DNA from 2 places in the Faecalibacterium sp. OF03-6AC genome. Region 2 is predicted to be linked to the other one. Evidence: a T-box and tRNA genes for the amino acid it is inferred to sense, from the RefSeq annotation. Region 2 holds a T-box; the other holds one or more tRNA genes.

Region 1 (7,810 bases), on a different contig from region 2:
CGGAGCAATCAAGTTCGCATTGTGCGAACTTGTCGGGGCGAGGTCCCTCCATCTTACTGGCGCAAGACCGTTCGGTCACTTAAAAGCCCCACTGGGGCTTTCATTGCTTCGCAAACGTGAACTTGATTAACTCTCCCGCAGGAGACGTTCCCCCTCGGAGAGTCCTCGAAGAGCCCACTACACTTTGCAGCCCATAGGGATGAAAGTGTCATAGTGGGTTATTACACTTCCGTGGAAGTGCATCTCCGTCCCCCGTCACCTTCCTCTGAACCTTGAAAGGAGGAATGCCCTCTGGCAAGAAACGATGGCATCGACCGCACAAGCGTCCGAAATCTCGCCGTTTCGGACAAAGCTGTTGGCAACACCCAGCAGCACAATGAGCGCGAAAAGGACAGCTATCGAAACCCCGACATTATCCCCCACCGCGCCGAATGGAACGTCCATTTCAAGAAACCCACTGCCAGCTACACCGACCTGTTCGCCCGGATGGAGGCCAGCGGCACCATTTCCACCCGTGGTCTGAAATCAGATGCCACCCACTACTGCGAGCTTATCTTCGATGTCAACTCTGCCTATTTCGATAATCACGGCGGCTACGAGTTCGCCAAGCAGTTCTATGCGGATGCCTACAAAGCCGCGGTCCAGATCGTGGGCGGTGAGCAGTATATCCTCTCCGCCGTCATGCACGCCGACGAGATCAATCGCGCCATGACCGAAGCTCTGGGGCGAGAAGTCTACCATTATCATCTTCATGTGGTCTATGTCCCGGTGGTCGAAAAGCAGATCCTGTGGTCGAAACGCTGCAAGGACAAGGCACTGGTCGGCACCGTCAAGGAGACTGTCATGCAGGTCAGCCGGAGCAAGAAGTGGGCATCCAAGCCCCTGCTGGACGATGCCGGAAAGCCTGTGCTGCAAAAAAACGGCAAGCCAGTCCTGAAGAAGTCGTACAGTGTCCTGCAAGACGATTTCTTCAACTATATGCGCAATGCCGGGTACACGGATGTAGAGCGCGGTGAGCGCGGCAGCACCGAAGAACACCTGACCGTCACCCAGTTCAAAGTCCAGCGGGAGCAGGAACGTCTGGACAGCCTGACCGCCCAAGCCGACCAAAAGGCGCAGTCGCTTGCCAAAACCAGTCAGACCCTCTCCAAAAAGGAGAAGGAACTTGCCGCTGTGCAGAAAAAGGCCACGCTCACGAAAGAAGCCCTCATTCATGCGCGCGATCTGGATTATATCGGCAAGCGCACCATTCTCGGTAACTACTCGCTGACCGAAGAAGAATTTTCCAAGCTGAAAAAGCAAGCCGACCACGGCTATATGATGGACGTGGAGAACCGCCGCTTGAAAGAAGAACTTTCCACCGCCAAGAAGGAGGCCGTTCGTTGGAGTAACAAGTACCACGACCTGTGGTACGATGTAAAGCCCTATCTGGATGCTCTCCACCGTGCTCCTGAACTGGTGCGCGGTTTTCTGGAAAAGATTCTTGCTCCCAAGCAGGAGCGCACCATGAATGTGCCGCAGCGAAGCCGCAAGCGTGGGCAGGATATGGAACTTTGATTTTCGGAGGATACCATTTGAACAAAAAGAAGAAGTCGAACAAATCCGGCTACCCGGATGAAGCAATCAAGACCCTTGCGCGTTGCTTTTATCCCTCCATGGTTGAGTTTTTCAACAGTGAGGAAGGCCAGCGTGAATATGAGGAATGGCTGAAAGAGCAGGAAGCACTACAAGCCTTGCCTGTTGCCGCATAAAAACAGCAGGACGCTCCCGGTAAAGGGAACGCCCTGCATTACATAGATGTATCTCGCCGAGGTGTGTCCAGCTGGGCACACCTTTTATTTTTTTGTCCTTAATCTTCTAGCCCATGGCTCCCGGTTATATTCTTCAAATATTCCTCCGGGTCGCCGTTCAGGATCAAATCGGCATAGCCCAGCGGGTCATTATAGATAAGGTAGTCCAATTCGGTCTGCTGTGCCATGGTCACATCCAACGCATCCTCAACCCCTGTGCAGTCAATGGAGATTTTTCTCCCGTCCCGGAGCAGAAGTTCCACGCACCCGGTGTCCATGTTGAATTTGCAGGCTCTTTCATCGTACTTCATAATCGCATCCTCCAAATCTTGTTATCAGCTTATGGTCTATGACAAGGTATCGGAGTTTTACGCCGTCCACGGGAGCCTTCATTGTTATACCCGAAGAAAACGAAAAATCCGAACCCTTCTCCAATCGGAAACAGGTTCGGATTTTTCTTGTTTGGTGGGCGCGGGTGGATTCGAACCACCGAAGCTGAAAGCAGCAGATTTACAGTCTGTCCCCATTGGCCACTCGGGAACACGCCCATATTCACTTTTTGTGTCCTTCGCCGGACGACTTGCTTATTTTATCATGAAGGAAGGCTTTTGTCAACTGTTTTTTACGTTTTTCTTCAAATGCATTTTCCGTGCAGAGAAACGGCTGAGCAAAGGCGGGAAAAGCCCTGCAGCCACGCAGGCACGGCAAAGTCGGAGAAAAAAGCCAGCCGGAAGAAATTGATAGGAAAATTGCAAGAAAAACTCGGGACAATATGTGAAAAGTGCAAGACTTTTTTATCTCTGCATTGAAAAACACAGTAAGGCGTGATATATTAAAAACGTAACAAAGTGCAACAAAATGGATGGTGCTTTTGTCACTCTGTGGCAAATCAGGCGGGATAAGTAGAAAAGGAAAGGCATAGCGACAAACCATGACGATTCAGGAATGTTATAGACAGATGGGCGCAAATTATGAGGACGTGCTCAAGCGGCTTTACAACGAAGGCATGATCTGCAGATTTGCGCTGATGTTTTTGAACGACGACAGCTATCCGAAACTGGAGCAGGCATTGAAGGAAGAAAATGTGAAAGAAGCATTCCGTGCGGCACACACGCTCAAGGGCGTGTGCCAGAACCTGGGCTTTACCAACCTGTATCAGCCCACCTACGATTTGACCGAGGTGCTGCGAACAGGCACACTGGAAGGTACCAAGGAGCTGTTTGACAGCGTGACCTGCCAGTACAAAATCACCATCAATGCGATCCGTGCGCTCCAGTAAGCTCCGCATTTGGCTCGATCTCCAAACGGCATCCTTCCTTATAAAAAGGCAGGATGCCGTTTTTTATTGCATTCTGCGCAGTTTTGTGATATAATGCCGGACGAACTGAACAGAAAAACAGCAGGTGCCTTTTGCCGATGCACTGCACGGCGGAAAGGGTAAAAGGGAAGCGGGTGCAGATCCCGCACGATCTCGTCACTGTGATAAGGGAGTCCGCATCAGGGTGCTTTGCACCAGCCACTGGAGCTTTTGCTCTGGGAAGGAGATGACGGGCGGCGATCTTTCAGTCAGGAAACCTGCCTGCTGTTGGTACGGGGGTGCAAACCCCAGATCACGAGGAATTGGTTGTACCAAAAAGCCCTGAAACAACAGAGGTCTTTTTGTCATGCCATCCGCAGGACAGAAGGGCCTCTTTTTTCATCTCTCTTTCCTGTACCCTTTGTTTGGTTCAAACCGCAATTTATCCAGCAGGAAAGGACAAGAACAATGAGAAAGATCGAAACCAAAAAGCTGGCCGCAGCTGTTACGGCTCTGGCTCTGTGCGTCGGCGTGCTCACCGGCTGCGGCGGGGCTGCTTCCAGCACTGCATCCAGCACCGCTGCGTCTTCCGCTTCCAGCGAAGCGAGCAGCGAGGAGGCTGACGAAATGGCAGCAAAGAATGTGGCAGACCTGATAGATGCCATCTATGTGCAGGAGCGCAATGAGGATACCGATGCCCAGTGCGAAGCCGCCAAGGCTGCATGGGATGCCCTGACCGACACCCAGAAGGAACTGGTGGAAGGTGAGAACGCCGACCCCGACTACTTTGGCCGTGACACCGGCGATGCCTCCAAGGACGATGCCCGCAATCAGGACGACATTGGCGACAACGAGCTGCTGGTGGTCTCCTTCGGCACCTCCTTCAACGACAGCCGCGTGAAGGACATCAAGGGTATCGAGGATGCCCTGCAGGCCGCATACCCGGATTGGTCTGTGCGCCGCGCATTCACCGCACAGATCATCATCAACCATGTGCAGGCTCGTGATGGCGAAAAGATCGACAACATGCAGCAGGCCATGGACCGCGCTGTGGAAAACGGCGTGAAGAATCTGGTCGTTCAGCCCACCCACCTGATGCACGGTGCTGAGTACGACGAGATGATGGAAATGATCGACACCTACCGCGACAAGTTTGAATCTGTCGCTGTGGCTGAGCCCCTGCTGGGCGAGGTCGGTTCCGATGCCACCATCATCAATCAGGATAAGGAAGACGTTGCCAAGGCTGTCACCGCTGCTGCCGTGAAGGAAGCCGGCTACGACAGTCTGGATGCCGCTGCTGCGGACAAGGTCGCCTTTGTCTTTATGGGCCACGGCACCTCTCACACCGCAAAGGTGAGCTACAGCCAGATGCAGACCACTATGCAGACTCTGGGCTACGACAATGTGTTCATTGGCACCGTTGAGGGCAAGCCGGAAGAGACTGCCTGCGAGAACGTGATCGAGGCTGTTAAGGCTGCGGGCTACACCAAGGTCATCCTGCGCCCGCTGATGGTGGTTGCCGGCGATCACGCCAACAACGATATGGCCGGTGAGGATGCCGACTCCTGGCTGAGCCAGTTCAAGGCTTCCGGTGCTTTCGACAGCATCGACTGCCAGATCGCTGGTCTGGGCGGGATCGAGGATGTCCAGAAGCTGTATGTCGCCCACACCAAGGCGGCGATCGATTCTCTGAACGGTTGATCTTCAAGAACCCTCTCCGTCTCGCGGCCGCTTTGCGGCATCCGGTGGAGAGGGTTCATTTTTTATCCGAACAATGGTATAATAAAAGCTGATTTTTTATAATGTAGAGGTATTTCCTATGAAACGCGTCTTTTCCTGTGTTGTCGCTGCTTCTCTGGCACTGAGTCTGCTGGTGGGCTGCGGCGCTTCTTCCACGGCATCTTCTGCAGCTTCCAGTGCTGCTTCTTCCGAGGCGGCATCCTCTGTGGCTTCTTCTGCTGCTGAGACCGCCGCTTTGCCGGATGGTGTGTATACCGCCGAGTTTGACACCGACAGCAGCATGTTCCACGCCAACGAAGCCTGCGACGGCAAGGGCACCCTGACCGTGGAGAACGGCCAGATGACCTTCCATGTCAGCCTTGCTTCCACCCATATCGTCAACCTGTATCTGGGCAAGGCTTCCGATGCCGCCGACCACGAGGCCGACTGGCTGCAGCCCACCACAGATACCGTCACCTATTCCGACGGCACCTCGGAGGAGGTGTACGGCTTTGACATCCCGGTCACTGCTGTGGATACGGACTTTGACCTTGCCATTCTGGGCACCAAGGGCAAGTGGTACGACCATGTCGTCAGCGTGCGCAATGCGGTCCAACAGGCTGGTACCGCAGCTCCCGCCGACGGTACCTACACCTGCGATGTGACGCTGGAAGGCGGCTCTGGCCGTGCCACCGTGGAGAGCCCCGCAGCCCTGACCGTGGCAGACGGCAAAATGACCGCTACCATCGTGTGGAGCAGCCCCAACTACGACTATATGCTCATGGATGGCGAGAAGTATCTGCCCACCAACACTGAGGGAAATTCCACCTTTGAGATCCCCGTTGCCGCGCTGGACACTGCACTGGATGTCACCGCCGACACCGTGGCCATGAGCACTCCTCACGAGATCGAGTACACGCTGACCTTTGATTCTGCAAGTCTGAAGTGACTCCTCCAGTCACCTTCTTTGGCAAAAAGATAAACTTTACCGTACTGCCAAAGCCTCCCTCTATGAGGGAGATGGCGCGGCGTAAGCCGTGACGGAAGGAGTTCCCTATGAAGATCACCCGAAAGCAATTTCTGAAACTGATCCCCGCTGCGGCGCTGACGCTGACCGGCTGCGGCAGCAAGACTCAACCTGCCAATACGGAAAGTCTTGTTTTCTCCCATCATTACCAGCTGGACTATGCGCAGCAGTTCACAGCGGACTGCTATGAGGGCGGCTATACCATGCTGACCATCGCGGAGTCAGATGCACGGTTCCTTGTTGTGCCGGAAGATGCTGCGGAGGTGGACGGTCTGCCTGCTGATGTGACTGTGCTGCGCCAGCCGGTGGAGAATATTTATCTGGTCTCCACCTCGGTGATGGATCTGCTTTTACATCTGGACGCACTGGACAGCGTGGCCTTTTCCGGCACCAAGGCCGAGGGCTGGTATCTGCCCGCGGTGCAGCAGGCCATGGAAGAGGGAAAAATCGCGTATGCAGGCAAGTATAGCGCCCCGGATTACGAGCAGATCCTGGCGGCAGACTGCCGCCTTGCCATTGAAAATACCATGATCCTGCACACGCCGGAGGTAAAGGAACAGCTGGAGCACTTTGGCATCCCGGTGCTGGTGGAGCGTTCCAGCTACGAGAGCGACCCGCTGGCCCGCATGGAGTGGATCAAGCTTTACGGCATCCTGCTGGGCAGGGAAGAACAGGCCGAGCAGGTGTTTTCCGCGCAGGAGACAGCCGTTCAGCCCATCCTTTCGCAGGAACCCACGGGAAAAAGCTGTGCCTTCTTCTCGCTGACCACCAACAACCTTGCCACTGTGCGCAAGGGCAGTGACTATGTGGCCCGCATGATCGAAATGGCAGGCGGCAGCTATGTCTTTGCGGATCTGACGGACAATGGCAACAGCCTTGCTACCATGAACCTGCCGCTTGAGGACTTCTATGCAGGTGCAAAGGATGCCGATGTGCTCATCTACAACAGCGCCATCGAGGGCATGATCGCATCGGTGAGCCAGCTGACCGAGCGTTTCCCGCTGCTGAACGAATTCAAAGCGGTGAAGGAAGGGCAGGTGTGGTGCACCACCCAGAGCCTGTTCCAGCAGAGCATGGAGCTGGCAGACCTGATCGTGGACATGAACCGGGTGTTTACCAAGGGCACACCTGCCGCCAGTGAACTGAAATTTATCACCCATGTGGATTAAAGAAGGGAAATTTTACAGAAAGGAAAGCCTATGACCCGTACCAGACGCCTTGCAGCCGCCTATATTTCCCTTGCGGCAGCCGTGGCGGTGCTCTTTGCGCTGAACCTGTTCTGGGGCAGCGTGTCCCTTGCACCGGGTGCGGTGCTGACGGCGCTGCTGGGCAAGGGCGGCGATGCGCTTGCGGGGAACATCATCCTGCAGCTGCGCCTGCCCCGCGCGGTCATGGCGGTGCTGCTGGGGGCAGCCCTCAGCGCAGCGGGATACCTTCTGCAGACCTTTTTTGCAAACCCCATTGCCGGGCCATTTGTTATGGGCGTTTCCAGCGGCGCAAAGCTGGCGGTGGCCCTGACCATGGTGGTGTTTCTGGACCGCGGGATGCTGACCAGCTCGGCCACGATGATCGCGGCTGCCTTTGCGGGTGCCATGGCTGCCATGGCCTTTGTGCTGGCGGTGGCCCGGCGGGTGCAGCGCATGAGCATTCTGGTCATCTGCGGTGTGATGATCGGCTATATCTGCTCCGCCATCACCGATATCGTGGTGGCCTTTGCACAGGATTCCAACATCGTCAATCTGCACAACTGGTCGCAGGGCAGCTTTTCCGGCGTGACATGGGCCAATGTGCAGGCTGCGGCACTGGTGGTGCTGCCTGCACTGGCGGCATCCTTTCTGCTTTCCAAGCCCATGGCCGCCTACCAGATGGGCGAAGCATATGCCCGCAGCGTGGGCGTGAATGTCAAGCCTTTCTCGGCAGCGCTGGTGCTGCTATCCAGCCTGCTGGCGGCCTGCGTCACCGCCTTTGCGGGGCCGA
Region 2 (7,810 bases):
CAAAAGCGCATACAAAGGAGTTTTTAGGCTATGAAGAATCCTGTCTTTACCGGCGCGGGTGTTGCCATTATCACCCCGATGTACGAGGACGGAAGCATCAACTTTGACGAGCTGGGCCGCATTATTGAGGATCAGATCGCGCACCATACCGATGCCATCATCATCTGCGGCACCACCGGCGAGTGCTCTACTATGACCGATGAGGAGCAGCTTGCCGCCATCAAGTATACGGTGGATGTTGTCAACCACCGCGTGCCCGTCATTGCCGGTGCCGGCTCCAACGATACCGACCACGGCTGCGCACTGGCCGCAAAGTCTGCCGAATGCGGCGCAGACGCTCTGCTGATGGTGACTCCCTATTACAACAAGACCACGCAGGCTGGTCTTGTTGCTCACTTTACCGCCATGGCTGAGGCCGGAGGCATCCCGGTGATCATGTACAACGTGCCTTCCCGCACCGGCCTGAACATTGCCCCGGAGACTGCTCTGGAACTGAGCAAGCATCCTCTGATCAACGGCATCAAGGAAGCTTCCGGCAACATCTCTCAGGTAGCCAAGATTGCACAGCTGTGCGGCGACGAGCTGAACATTTATTCCGGCAACGACGATCAGGTGGTTCCCCTGCTGGCTCTGGGCGGCAAGGGCGTGATCAGCGTCGTGTCCAATGTCAAGCCGGAGCTGGTGCACAACTGCTGCAAGGCATTCTTTGACGGCGATACCGCAAAGGCCCGTGAGCTGCAGCTGGAAATGCTGCCGCTGGCAGATGCTTTGTTCTGTGAAGTGAACCCCATTCCGGTGAAGTACGCCATGAATGTGCTGGGCTGGGAAGCTGGCGAGTGCCGTCTGCCTCTGGTAGAGCCGAGCGAGGCACACAAGGAGTATATTGAAAAGGCTCTGCGTGCAGAGGGTCTTATTACAGAATAAGTTTTTGGCTGCAAAATGCCCGGCGGAGCGCTCTGTCCGGGCATTTTGCGATATGCCGATATGTAAAACGGGCAGGAAAGGATAAAAATTATGACGGATATTGTGATTCAGGGCATCGGCGGCCGCATGGGCCATGTGCTGTGTGATATGATCGCACAGCGCGAGGACTGCCGCGTGATTGCAGGCATCGACATAAAGGATGGCGAACAGAACGGCATCCCTGTGTATGACAGCCTGGAAAAGCTGGACGGCAAGGGCGATGTGATCATCGATTTCAGCTCTCCGGCCGCTGTGGAAAAGGCTCTGCCCTACTGTGAAGCTCACAAGCTGCCCATCGTGGTGTGCACCACCGGCCTTTCGGAAGAGCTGCAGCTCAAGGTGGTGCAGCTATCCCGCACGGTGCCGGTGTTCAAGAGCGCTAATATGTCCATGGGAATCAATGTGCTGTCGGAGCTGTGCAAGCGCGCTTCGGCTATTCTGGGTGTGAACTACGATATTGAGATCGTGGAGCAGCACCACCACAACAAGCTGGATGCACCCAGCGGCACCGCTCTGATGCTGGCCGATGCCATCAATGAGCAAAACAATGGCGAATATCATTATGTTTACGACCGTTCTTCTGTCCGCCAGAAGCGCGACCCGAAGGAAATTGGTATCAGTTCCGTGCGCGGCGGCAGCATCGTGGGTGATCACGAAGTGCTGTTCTGCGGCCCGGACGAGGTGATCACTCTCAAGCACACCGCTTATTCCCGCAATATTTTTGCAAACGGCGCTGTGAATGCAGCAGTTTACCTTGCAAAAAAGGAGCCGGGCCTGTACAATATGGGTGATATGATCGCTGCACTTTAAAAAGCCTGATTGCTCTGCTTTTGGCAGAAACATGGTGGAAGGATGTGGACGCGGATGAGCAAACAATCCCCGCAACAGCACCGGCGCAGACCGACTGCAAAACGCCGCGCCAGAAGGCAGGCTTTCTGGACAGCCGGAGCGATGCTGATCGTATTTCTGTTCTGCCTGCCTTTGCTGCCAAAGTTCTTTCTGCAGGAAAGCATACTGACGGCAGAACCGGTGAGCACGGAAAGCTCTTCTGCAGGTTTTACCACTGTATCACAACCGGAAGAAGCAGAGCCTACGCCAGAGCGGGAACCGCAGCCGCTGGTTCAGACTGTCTGCTTTTCTGCAACAGGAGATAATCTGATCCATGCTCCCATTTATAAGCAGGCGCAGCGCCGCGCTTCCGGGGAGGAAGCTTACAGTTTCGATTACTGTTACGAACATATTGCGCCTTTTTATGCACAGCATGATGTGAACTGGATCAATCAGGAAACGCTCTGCACGGATGAATTGGAGCCATCCACCTACCCATGCTTTTCTACGCCGGGCGATTGCGCCCGTGCGCTTTATCGGGCGGGTGTGCGGGTGTTCAGCCTGTCCAATAACCACACCTACGATAAAGGCGCTTCCGGCATTGCCGCTACCCTGCGCTTCTGGGGCAGTATGCCGGAGGATGTAGTGACCACCGGTTTGTGGAAGGGCAAAGAGGACTACGGTCATATCCCGCTGCAGACTGTCAATGGTGTAACGATCGCATATCTTTCCTATACAGAGCATACCAATGGCATCCCGCAGAATAGCTCCATGCAGGCCAATGTGATCTATACCAGCCAGACCGATGTGATCGAGCAGCAAGTAAAAGCGGCACGTCAGCTTGCAGATTTTGTGGTGGTGGGTGTGCACTGGGGTGTAGAAAACAGACATACCATCGCAGATCCGCAGCGAACTCTGGCGCAAAACCTTGCAGACTGGGGTGCAGACTTGATCATTGGCACCCACCCGCATGTGCTGCAAAATGCACAGTGGCTGACTGCAGCAGATGGCAGGCAGGTGTTCACGGCCTATTCTCTGGGCAATTTTATCAGCACGCAGGAAAAGCCCGATCAGCTGGTCGGCGCAATTTTATCAGTTCAGCTTGAAAAAACGACCGAACCGGACGGCACTGTCCGTTGCAACGTGCTCTCTCCCAGACTTCTGCCGACAGTGACCCACTATGATGCAGGCAAATCCAATGTGCGTACCTACCTGTTCCGCGATTATACCGAAGCCCTTACAAAGGCCCACGGAGTACGGCAGGCGTATCCGGATTTCAGCCTGGAAATGATTCAGTCCATTGCCCGGGAAAATATCGACCCGGAGCTTTTGCAGCTTACCTGAATAAATTTTGTATCGTTGAAGCCCGCCTTTCGGGCAGAATGGAGGATCTTTATGTACGGAGTATCGAAGATCAATATTGAGCCGAGCCTCATGATGATCAGTGTGCAGGATGTAGCGTTCAAGGGCAACAGTCTGGCACGTTACCTGCAGATCTTTGCAGATAACGGTGTGGTCGTAGATATGATCAGCCAGAGTGCACCCCATGGCACCACCATTGATTTCAGCTTTACCGCTTCCAGCAGTGATCTTCCGCTGGTGATGAAGGCTATTTCCGTTGCAAATCTGGACAAGGATGCCAAGGCTTCCCCGCTGATCAGCGTGGGTTATTCCAAGCTGAACCTGTTTGGTGAAGAAATGGTCACCAGCTGCGGCGTAGCTGCCCGTGCACTGAATTCTCTGGCAATGGCCGGCATTGAAGTACTACTTATCACCACCAGCGATCTGGATATTTCCCTGCTGGTCCACGCAGAGAATGAGGATGCAGCTTACGAAGCATTGAAGAAGGCTTACGAGCTGTAAATTCTGCAAGCAAGCGAGCAATCCTCCATCAAGTGAAAAAATGCCGGTGCACTCCAAAACAGAGTACACCGGCATTTTCATGTTCAATATTTTTACAGAGTGACCTTGTGGTAGATCTTCTTGCCCTTCTTAATCACAATACCCTTTGCCAGCTGCTCAGCAGTGAAGCCAACGGTGGGAGCGGCTACCTTCTCGCCATCCACCAGAACACCGCCCTGCACGACCAGACGGCGTGCCTCGCCGTTGGATGCTGCCAGACCAGCCTTGACCATCAGGGTCAGGATACCGATGGAGCCATCGGTCAGGTCGGCCTCGGTCAGCTGAGTAGAAGGCATGTGCTCGGTATCCATTGCGCTGCCGCTGAACAGTGCGCGGGCAGCATTCTGGGCCTTTTCGGCCTCTTCTTTGCCATGGACCATGCTGGTCAGCTCGTAAGCCAGAATTTCCTTAGCTTCGTTCAGGCGCTGATCCTTCCATGTGCTCATCTCGTCGATCTGCTCCAGCGGCAGGAAGGTGAGCATACGGATGCACTTCATCACATCGGCATCGCCCACATTGCGCCAGTACTGGTAAAACTCGAAGGGACTGGTCTTGTTGGGGTCCAGCCAGACGGCATTGCCGGCGGTCTTGCCCATCTTCTTGCCCTGAGAGTCGGTCAGCAGGGTGATGGTCATAGCATAAGCGTCCTTGCCCAGCTTGCGGCGGATCAGCTCGGTGCCGCCCAGCATGTTGCTCCACTGGTCGTCGCCGCCGAACTGCATGTTGCAGCCGTAGTGCTGGAACATGTAGTAGAAGTCGTAGCTCTGCATGATCATGTAGTTGAACTCGAGGAAGGACAGGCCCTTCTCCATGCGCTGCTCGTAGCACTTGGCGCGCAGCATGTTGTTCACGGAGAAGCAGGCACCCACATCACGCAGCAGTTCCACGTAGTTCAGGTTCAGCAGCCAGTCTGCATTGTTCAGCATCAGTGCCTTACCCTCAGAGAAGTCGATGAACTTTTCCATCTGCTTTTTGAAGCATGCGGCATTGTGGGCGATATCCTCTTTGGTCAGCATCTTGCGCATGTCGGTACGGCCGGAGGGGTCGCCGATCATGGTAGTGCCGCCGCCGATCAGGGCAATAGGCTTGTTGCCTGCCATCTGCAGGCGCTTCATCAGGGTCAGGGCCATAAAGTGGCCTGCGGTCAAGCTGTCGGCAGTGCAGTCAAAGCCGATATAAAAGGTTGCCTTGCCATTGTTGATCAGGTCGATGATCTCTTCATCGGTGATCTGGGCCACCAGGCCACGGGCCTTGAGTTCTTCGTACAGAGTCATGATTTTTTCCTCCTGTTTGTGGGCAGAGGGAAAAATAAAACACCCCCTGCCAAAAATGAATTTGGCAGAGGGCGAGAAAATTCGCGGTACCACCTCTGTTTGCCGCTTCCTCACAGAAACGACCTCACGAGTGCACACCCCAGAGTAGAGAGACACTCCTGCGTTTGTAACGCTCGCACGCGGCACAGCCTATTAACCTGAACGGCATTCAGCCTGCAGCTCCGGGAGGTATTTCCCCTGCTGCTCTGCGGCCCCTTACACCAACCGGGGTTTCTCTGGGCAGAACACTTCAAGGTACTTGTTCCCTTCATCGCCATTAACAAGAACTACTTTATCACAATGCTTCGGGCTTGTCAACCCCCTTATCTGCAGCGGTTTATTTTGGCTTATTTTGCGCCAAGACCCAGCATTTCGCGGGCATTGGCACGCGAAAGCTCGGTAACGTGGTCGCCGGAGATCAGCCGGGCCAGTGCTTCCACCCTGCCCTCCTCATCCAGCGGATGGATCTCGGTATAGGTGCGGTCATTGGCTACATTTTTCTGAATCAGCAGATGGCAGTCGGCCAGTGCAGCGATCTGGGCTGTATGGGTGATGCACAAGATCTGGTGGCCCTGTGCGCTCTGGCGCAGTACCTCACCGATACGCCCGGCGGCTTTGCCAGAAACACCGCTGTCGATCTCATCATAGATCACGGTAGGCACGGCATCCTTATCGGCCATTGCATTTTTGATGGCCAGCGTGATGCGGCTCAGCTCGCCGCCGGAAGCAATTTTTGCAAGGGGTTTGGGCGCCTCACCGGGGTTTGTGGAAATGTAGAACTCGATGCTGTCCTGCCCATGGCTTGCCAGCGGGCCGCGGGTATGGCGCAGTGTCATGCGCACGCCCGGCATGTTCAGAAAATCCAGCGTGCCGGAAATACGCTTGTTCAGCTCTTCAAACGCGCGCAGGCGCGTCTGGGTCAGTGCTTCTGCCTTTTCACGGGCCAGCGCATAAAGGCGGAGCTTTTCTGCCTGCAGGTGGTCATGCCGCTCCTGTGAGGACTGGATGCGCTCCAGTTCTTCCCTTGCATTCTGTCCAAAAGCGATCACGTCTTCTACCGTATCACCATATTTGCGCTTGAGCTTGTAGATCAGATCCAGACGCTGCTCAATCTCGTCCAGCTCCGCATCGTTGGTATCATAGGAATCCAGCCGACCGATCAGATCTGCGGCAACATCCTTTGCATTGTAATACAGATCCAGCAGCTGACTGGATGCACCGGCAAGTGCATCATCCAGCTGCGCGGCAGCATCCACTGCATTGGATGCCTCGCCCAGCAGATCGACTGCGCCGGAGGCCTCGTCATCGCCCGAAAGCAATGCATAGCTCTGTGCGATCTTATCCCGGATGGCAGATGCATTGGCAAGGATCTTGCGGCGGCTTTCCAGCGTCTGTTCCTCTCCGGCGGTCAGTTCGGCATCCTCGATCTCCTGCACCTGATAGCTCAACAGATCGATCCGGCGCTGCTTTTCGGCTTCGTCGGTGATCATGACATCCAGCTCCCGCTTGATGCGCACAAGCTCCCGGTACAGGACATAATAGTCCTGAAACTCCGCGCTGTTCTGCGCATAATCATCCAGAATGCCCAGATGTCTTGCCGGGTTCAGAAGGCCCACAGAGTCGTGCTGACCGTTGATATTGATAAGTCCTCCGCACAGCTCCCGCAGAACCGCAGCCGTTGCAGGCATTCCGTTGATGCGGCAGGTGCTTTTGCCCTCGGCTGTGATCTCGCGGCTGAGCATCAGTGCATCCGAGCGCTCGTAGCCCGCCTTCTCAAGGCTGTCCAGCACCGTACCGGGCACCTCCTCAAAGGCTGCACGGATCACCGCCTTGGAGGCCCCTGTGCGCACAAGATCCTTTGAAGTGCGGTTTCCCAGGATCGCATTGATGGAATCGATCAGGATCGACTTGCCGGCACCAGTCTCACCGGTAAGAACATTCAGTCCCGGCTTGAAATGTACTTCAGCCTTCTGGATCACAGCAACATTTTCAATTTGCAGGCTGCTCAGCATATCTTTTCTCCCGCGTTATTTTTATCCAATGTGTCTCGTCAGTTCCGAGCAGATCGTTTTTGCATCACGCTCCGACCGTGCAACGATCAGGAACGTGTCGTCGCCCGAAAGCGTGCCGACCACACTTTTCCACTGCAATGCGTCAAAAACCTCGCATGCGGCGTTGGCCATGCCGGAATAGCACTTTACCAGCACAACATGTCCGGCGTAATCCACCCCCAGCACGGATTCATGAAAGATCGTTTCAAACCTTCCCTGCGTTTTGGGGTTGAAGCTTTCGTTCCGGCTGGAGACATAGCGATACCCCTCTGCCGTGGCAGCTTTTACCAAACACAGCTCCCGGATATCGCGGGAAACGGTGGCTTGTGTTACCTCGAATCCCTCTTTGGAAAGGTGATCCAGCAGAACTTCCTGCCGGCTGATCGGGTGCTCCTGCACAAGCCGGAGAATCGCCTGCTGACGTTCTCCCTTGCTTTTTACATCTTCTTTACGGCTGCGCGCCATCGTAAACTCGCCTCCCCTTTATCGTCTGCTGCGAAGCTTCTGGTCAATGGCCTGGAACTGATCTGCTTTTCCGAAGGTGATCAGCTTTACCACCTGATCGGAGAGTCTTACTTCAGCCGTTGCGCCGGCCTTGAGCGGACAGCCAGCTCTGCCATCGCAGCTGATAAACACTTCATCATCGGCCACCTGTCCCACACAGATATTCAGCTTGCGCTCCTGCGCAAACACCATGGCCGGGCTGGCCAGACTGTGCGGGCAGATAGGCGTTACAACAACGCCCTTCGTCTG

The links. The T-box of region 2 lies ahead of tyrS (tyrosine--tRNA ligase). A T-box ahead of a tRNA ligase gene usually reads a tRNA of that ligase, here a tRNA-Tyr.
Region 1: it has a tRNA-Tyr gene. The T-box ahead of tyrS (tyrosine--tRNA ligase) is inferred to sense a tRNA for this amino acid. The anticodon was not compared.

The regions. Positions count from the first base shown of each region.
Region 1 is NZ_QUEN01000010.1:1,122-8,931, forward strand. Features, by position in the region: gene DXA66_RS11060 (plasmid recombination protein) at 292-1,557, shown strand; gene DXA66_RS11065 (hypothetical protein) at 1,575-1,751, shown strand; gene DXA66_RS11070 (DUF6061 family protein) at 1,850-2,101, opposite strand; tRNA gene DXA66_RS11075 (tRNA-Tyr) at 2,254-2,338, opposite strand; gene DXA66_RS11080 (Hpt domain-containing protein) at 2,749-3,069, shown strand; cobalamin riboswitch at 3,175-3,388, shown strand; gene DXA66_RS11085 (sirohydrochlorin cobaltochelatase) at 3,556-4,788, shown strand; gene DXA66_RS11090 (iron transporter) at 4,907-5,755, shown strand; gene DXA66_RS11095 (ABC transporter substrate-binding protein) at 5,863-7,002, shown strand; gene DXA66_RS11100 (iron ABC transporter permease) at 7,033-7,810, shown strand, end outside.
Region 2 is NZ_QUEN01000003.1:192,954-200,763, forward strand. Features, by position in the region: gene dapA (4-hydroxy-tetrahydrodipicolinate synthase) at 31-924, shown strand; gene dapB (4-hydroxy-tetrahydrodipicolinate reductase) at 1,015-1,773, shown strand; gene DXA66_RS04960 (CapA family protein) at 1,828-3,135, shown strand; gene DXA66_RS04965 (ACT domain-containing protein) at 3,187-3,654, shown strand; gene tyrS (tyrosine--tRNA ligase) at 3,747-4,967, opposite strand; T-box leader at 5,032-5,287, opposite strand; gene recN (DNA repair protein RecN) at 5,354-7,018, opposite strand; gene DXA66_RS04980 (arginine repressor) at 7,040-7,522, opposite strand; gene DXA66_RS04985 (NAD(+)/NADH kinase) at 7,541-7,810, opposite strand, start outside.